Linked DNA regions of Bremerella sp. P1. The protein of the gene in region 2 interacts with the protein of the main gene of each other region in a pairwise test. Links are inferred from orthologs where the notes say so. Each region holds a gene or a part of one and is shown on either strand. Other genes may lie near its edges. The genes, in order: typA and rlmKL.

The links.
Region 1: the proteins of rlmKL (region 2) and typA interact in binary tests that used the Escherichia coli proteins (3 or more experiments, as listed by UniProt). The link is inferred for Bremerella sp. P1 from one-to-one orthologs.

What each region holds. Positions count from the first base shown.
Region 1 is NZ_CP118164.1:246,440-249,663, forward strand. The notes cover bases 227-3,128. They hold typA (translational GTPase TypA), read right to left. Parts: upstream 2,631-3,128; coding sequence 822-2,630; downstream 227-821. Other genes in these bases: PSR63_RS01065 (sulfatase family protein), read left to right, coding at 227-812; PSR63_RS01075 (zinc-binding metallopeptidase family protein), read left to right, coding at 2,942-3,128. Also shown: more of PSR63_RS01065, read left to right, coding at 1-226; more of PSR63_RS01075, read left to right, coding at 3,129-3,224. UniProt on the Escherichia coli protein: A 50S ribosomal subunit assembly protein with GTPase and nucleotide-independent chaperone activity, required for 50S subunit assembly at low temperatures, may also play a role in translation.
Region 2 is NZ_CP118164.1:939,948-943,216, reverse strand. What follows is about bases 29-2,975. They hold rlmKL (bifunctional 23S rRNA (guanine(2069)-N(7))-methyltransferase RlmK/23S rRNA (guanine(2445)-N(2))-methyltransferase RlmL), read right to left. Parts: upstream 2,634-2,975; coding sequence 423-2,633; downstream 29-422. Other genes in these bases: PSR63_RS03920 (DUF1559 family PulG-like putative transporter), read left to right, coding at 2,799-2,975; hisD (histidinol dehydrogenase), read right to left, coding at 29-204. Outside these bases: more of hisD, read right to left, coding at 1-28; more of PSR63_RS03920, read left to right, coding at 2,976-3,269. UniProt on the Escherichia coli protein: Specifically methylates the guanine in position 2445 (m2G2445) and the guanine in position 2069 (m7G2069) of 23S rRNA. Methylation occurs before assembly of 23S rRNA into 50S subunits.

The DNA.
Region 1 (3,224 bases), 690 kb from region 2 along the record:
TCATCGACAAAAACAAGGACAAACCGTTCTTCCTATACGTGCCGCATAGCATGGTGCACGTGCCGCTGTATGTCTCGGACAAGTTCAAAGGCAAGTCCGGAGCCGGCCTCTTCGGCGACGTCGTGATGGAAGTCGACTGGTCGGTGGGTCAGATTCTGGAAGCTCTCAAACGTAACAAGATCGACGACAACACGCTGGTGATCTTCACCTCCGATAATGGCCCTTGGCTCTCGTATGGCGACCACGCCGGCAGTGCTGGCCCGCTGCGAGAAGGGAAGGGCACCATGTGGGAAGGTGGTTGCCGCGAACCGACTATCATGCGTTGGCCTGGCAAAATCCCAGAAGGCACCTACTGCAGCACGCCTGCGATGACGATCGACATCTTCCCCACGGTCGCCAAACTGATTGGAGCCGATCTGCCAGAGAAGCCGATCGACGGCAAGAACATCTGGCCGCTGATCGCCGGAACCGAAGGAGCCAAGTCGCCGCACGAAGCATACTACTTCTATTATGGCAGCGGTCTGAAAGCAGTCCGTAGCGGTAAGTGGAAGCTTGTCTTCCCGCACCAGTACCGCACCATGGCCGGCAAGCCAGGCGGCACCGGTGGTATCCCGGCCGCTTACTCCCAAGCGACGACGCCCCTGGCCCTGTTTGACCTGGAATCGGACGTCGGCGAACAGAACAACGTCGTGGATCAACATCCCGACGTTGTGAAACGACTCGAAAAGCTGGCCGACGGCATTCGCGAAAAGCTGGGGGACTCGCACCAAAAGGTCAAAGGGAAAGAGAACCGTCCCCCAGGTCGCGTTTAAGCCAAGACCTTACTTCCGGCTCTGGCGACGACGATCTGTTTCTTTCAACAGCATCTTTCGCAGCCGGATGTGGTTCGGTGTAACTTCCACCAACTCGTCGTCCTCGATGTACTCGAGGGCGACTTCCAGGCTCATGTCTCTCGGCGGACGAAGCACGATGTTTTCGTCCGAGCCTGAGGCACGCATGTTGGTCAGTTTCTTTTCTTTGGTGGGGTTCACGGTCAAGTCGTCGCTACGCGAGTTCTCACCGACGATCATCCCTTCGTACACTTCGTCGCCGTGGCGTACGAACATGTCCGAGCGTTCCTGCAAGGCAAACAAAGCAAAGCCGACTGCCTTGCCGGAAACCATCGAGATCATCGCTCCGTTGGCACGGCGCGGCACTTCGCCAGAAACCGGCTGGTACGATTCGAAGCGGTGATTGACGATCGCCTCACCCTGCGTCGAGTTGAGCAGCTTGGTTCTCAGGCCGATCAATCCACGGGAAGGAATCGAGAAAACCACCTGGCTATAATCGCCGCGTGGCTGCATCTCGATCAATTCGCCGCGACGCTCGCCGACTAGTTCCATGACCGGTCCCATCTTTTCCGAAGGAACTTCAATCACGAGCTTTTCGTACGGCTCTTCCTTCACGCCGTTGTTGTAACGCATGATCACTTGCGGCTTGCCAACCGCCAGTTCATAGCCTTCGCGACGCATCGTTTCGATGAGCACGGCCAGGTGCAGCACGCCACGTCCGCTGACCAGGAAACTATCGCCTGACTCGCCTGGGCGAACTCGCAGGGCGACGTTGCGTTCCAGTTCCTTCTCCAAGCGATCGCGCAGGTTACGCGAGGTGACGTACTTGCCATCCTTGCCCAACAGGGGCGAGGTATTGATGGTGAACATCATCTCCAGCGTTGGTGCGTCGACGGCCACACGCGGAAGTGGCGTCGGGTTTTCGACAGCACAAATCGTGTCGCCGATGTCGATGTCTTCCAGACCAGTCACGGCAATGATATCACCGGCACCTGCTTCTTCGACTTCGACGCGGCCCAGGTTCTGAAACTCGTGCAAGGCGACGATTCTTCCGCGCTGGAATTTGTCGTCGGGCTTCGAGATCATCACCGACTGGCCCTTCTTGATCTTGCCGGACTTGATACGACCGATCGCAATTCGACCAGTGTACTCCGACCAGTCAAGCGTCGTGACACGCATCTGCAGCGGATCGTCAGGATTCACGTCGGGACCGGGAATGTGTTTCAGCACGAGGTCCAACAGCGGACGCATGTCCCCTTCACGAACGTCCGGGTCAGGCGAAGCGAAACCGGCTTTCGCACTGGCGAACAGATAGGGGAACTCGGCGATCTCGTCGTCGGCCCCGAGAGAAAGGAACAAGTCCAGCACTTCATCGACCACTTCATGCGGCCGGGCATCTGGCTTATCGATCTTGTTGATCAGCACGATCGGCTTCAGACCGACTTCCAGAGCCTTGGAAAGCACGAACCGAGTTTGCGGCATCGGGCCTTCGGCCGCATCGACCAGCACGACAGCGCCGTCGGCCATGCTCAACACGCGTTCGACTTCGCCACCGAAGTCCGCGTGCCCAGGCGTATCAACGATATTGATCTTCACCCCTTCGTAGGGCAGGGCGATATTCTTCGCCAAGATCGTGATACCGCGTTCTTTTTCCAAGTCGTTCGAGTCGAGAATTCGCTCGCTCGAAAGCTGGCTCGCCCGAAACTGGCCGCTCTGGTGCAGCAGGCAGTCCACCAAGGTCGTTTTACCGTGGTCAACGTGGGCAATAATGACAATGTTTCGTAGGTCGTCGCGTCGCATACTGATTCGTACTTATAAGGCAGGCCTAATCTTCCCGTCCAAGAACCGGAAATCCTATCAGATTCACCTGATTTTGGGGTAGGGGACCCGCCCTTACATTCACAAATCCGCAGGAAAGGGGCAGGGAATTCTCAAATCGATAATCCCCTGAACCCCGCATTTCGCCAGGAGGGACCCCATCCGGGGAGGTCCGCACGATCCATGGCAGGGCAGAAATAGCATGCCCCGGCCGAATATCGGCCCGGCAATTGCACTATGATCGGTTCAACTTTCCGACCATTTACCCATATCAACACTCAGGCCATCCTCCAATGCAAACCTTTCGCTGCCAATGCGGACATAAGTTGTTCTTTGGAAGCTCTTTCTGTGTTTCTTGTCACGAGACCGTCGGCATGTGCCCCACTTGCCGCCAGGTGACCGCGTTAAAGTCGCTGGGTGATGACACCTGGCAGTGCACCAACCAGACGTGCGGACAGCAGGTGAAACTCTGCCGAAATCGCGTCGACCACAAGGCCTGCAACTGTACCGTCGCCATCGAAGAGAATGACCAGGTGCTCTGCACCTATTGTCGCTTGAACCAGGTCATCCCCGATC
Region 2 (3,269 bases):
CCCGTCGCTTTCGACGTCCGCACAGATTCTCTGCACCACCTGCAGTGGGCTGAGAGGTTCACCAAATACTTCCATCGTCCGCTTGCGACCCGCTTCGCTGACAACATCCCCCTTAGGGCTGAGCTTATCGCGTACCTGTTGCAATTGTGCTTCGACGTCGTCGTGCCGGGTATCAATCCGGGCGATTTTCGACTTCAGATCCATTTCGGCTTTCTGGGGGCTGGATAGCAAACGGTCTCAGTATTGGGAAAACATACTATTTTGCTGCACGAGGCACTCAGTGGAAAGGGGCGAATCCTTGTCGATTCCCGAATCTGGGGGAGGGGATTAACCACTGATTTCACCGATAGTCACGGATAGGAGCTGGGCATCGATATCCGTTGTCGAGATCATTTGTCAGTGGTTATCCGTGCCATCTGTGGTTACTCCCCTGTCTTCCGCACCATTCGCCAGCAGCGGTGGATGCGCTGGTTGCGAAAGTCTTCCGGTACGGTGTGCTTTGAGATCTCCCGGATCTGCACGTTCTGTAAGGCTTCTTCGTCGAGCTTGAAGCGGCGGAAGTTGTTCGAAAAATATAGGACGCCCCCTTCGCTCAACAGGTTCAGCGTCAGGCCGATCAGCTCGACGTGGTCCTCTTGGACGTCCCATACGTCGTCGGTGCGTTTGCTGTTGGAAAAGGTCGGCACGTCGACAATCGCCAGGTCGAACTTGGGTTCCGGTTTTTGGTTGCGAAGGTACTCCATCACATCGCTGCGAATGAAGTGGTGTTTGGCGATCGATAGACCGTTGAGTTGGAAGTTTCTGCCAGCCCAGTCCAGATAATTGGCATTCAGGTCGACGCTGGTTGTCGAGGTCGCCCCGCCGGCCGCCGCATAAACGCTGAATGCCCCGGTGTAGCAGAACAGGTTCAGGACCCGCTTGCCGGCGGCTTCTTCCCGAAACTGGCTACGCAGATTGCGATGATCGAGGAACAATCCCGTGTCGACGTAGTCGGAAAGATTGACCTCGAACTTCAGGCCCCCTTCTTCCACGACCACAATCTTCGAGTCCTCCGAGACTTTCTCGTGCTGGGATGTGCCAGACTGCCGCGTGCGATGCTTGACGAAGACATGCCCTTCGGGGATCTCCAGCACCTCGCGAGCCGCTTCCGTCAGATGATCGAGCCAGTCAGCATATTGAGCCGGCGTTCGATCGTGCGGACGATCGTAGTCGGTGATGTGCAGGTAATCGTGATAGATGTCGATGACCAACGGAATCTCAGGAATGTCGCGCTCGTACAAGCGATAACAGTGAATCCCTCGCTTCGGCCAGCGACGAAAGTGCCGAGCCCGCTTGGCGAGCCGGTTCTTCAGCAGTTGGGCCTGTTCTTTGGCCTTGTCATCGAGTCCACCAAACGCCGGCGTGAAAGTACGCTTCGGCTTTTCTTCGCTCGGCTCCGGGGAGGACTCGTCGCCTGCTTTCGGTGGCGGAGGCCCGTGATATTGATAGTAGTGACATTCGGTCCGCCCGTTGTACATCTTGCGGCGCCGGGTCGCTTCTTGCCCCATGGCTCGCTCGAACTCGGGAAATGCCGTGAGGATGAAGTGCGACCAGGTTGGTAGCTGCCGCAGTACATCGGGAAAACCACGGTAGAAATCCCACTGGGCGCGTCGGGCACGCGAGTGGTCGTCGTACGGGGTGCTGGTGATCAGACAGCCATACTTGCGTTTGCTGGTCAGCTCGCTGAACGCTTGACGCTGGAAGTGAATATTGCTGTCGACGCCTGCCGAGATCGCTTGTTGCCGAGCCAGGCGAAGCGCCGAGGCATCTTCGTCGTAGCCGATGATCGATTCGGGTAGCGTGTCGAGTATCTGGGATCGGGCTTCTTCCACCAAGTCGAGCCACGCCTCTTGATCGACCGCCGGCCATTCGATCAACGCGAAATCTCTGAGGAGACCAGGCGCCATATTACGACCGATCATCGCCGCTTCGATCAGCAGGACGCCACTTCCACAGAAAGGATCAACCAGTGGTCGCTCGCGATTCCAGTGGCTTAGCTGGATCAGGGCCGCGGCAAGCGTCGGTTTCATGGGCGAGCGTCGCTCGGAATCCAAATAGCCACGCCGTGTGAGCCCTGCACCTGAGGTGTCGATCGTCAGCGTGGCGACATCCTTGGCGATGGCCACGTCCACGGTATAGGTCGCGCCCGATTCCGGCAGCTTCTCGCCATAGGCCGATTGAAGCCGCTCGACGATGGCTCTTTTGGTGGCGCGTTGAATGGCGGGGACACTGGTAAGCTGCGATTGGTAGCTGCGTCCTTTTACTGGGAAAGCCCCTTCGGCATCGATGAAGGTTTCCCACGGCAGCGCTTTGACACCCTCGAACAAAGCATCGAAATCGCCGGCGGGAATCTGGGCCACTTCAACCAACACACGATCGGCCGTCCGCAGGTGCAGATTCGCCTTCATCGCGTCGGTGTAATTGCCGCCGAAGCGAACGCGACCGGAACCGAGGATCTCGGTTTCGTAGCCTAGTGTTTGCAGTTCGCGGGCCGTGACGGCCTCGATGCCAAACGCCGTGGTGGCCAGAAGTTGGAGGGGATTGGATGGATTCACGCGCTTAAGCACCCTGGCAAAGTCAGTGGAATTCTTCATCGTACGTGCCAGTGGCTAGATGGCATAGTGCTGTTAAGCAGAGCGAAGGCCGTAAAAACTTCATCAAAAAGCGCTCGAAGGCCCCTTCAGATAGGTTTATAACCAACGTTTCGTGGAGCGATTCTTATCTATTGGCAACATGGCAAGCGCGGAGGCGAAGTAACCATGAGACACGTACTAAGTGCCCTTTTGATCGGCTTTTTAACGGCAACGATGGCTTTTCCGCCGCAGTTGTTGATGGCTCAGGAGGCTGCTACCCCGGCTACCGAAGAAACGCTTCCGGGCTTGAGCTATGTTCCGGCAAACGCGGTCGGCATCGGGTTTGTGCAAGCCGATCGATTTCTAACCAATCCGATGGTGAAGGCCTATCCGGTCGAAGTCGCGGAAGCGTTCGGTAAGAAGTATTTGGGCTTCGATCCCATGAAGATCACGTCGATTACGTTCGTGATCACACCTCCGTCGCCTGATTTTCCACAGCCTGACATGTTCTCGGTGATTAAGACATCTGAAACGCTCAAAGAAGAGACCTTCTTTGCCGGGATCGAGGAATTGGTCGAAGGCATGGCCGAGGAAGAGGACATCAAAGATTTCTTTCCCGGACTCAAAGGCAAAGCCTTTTACACCGATGCCTACCCG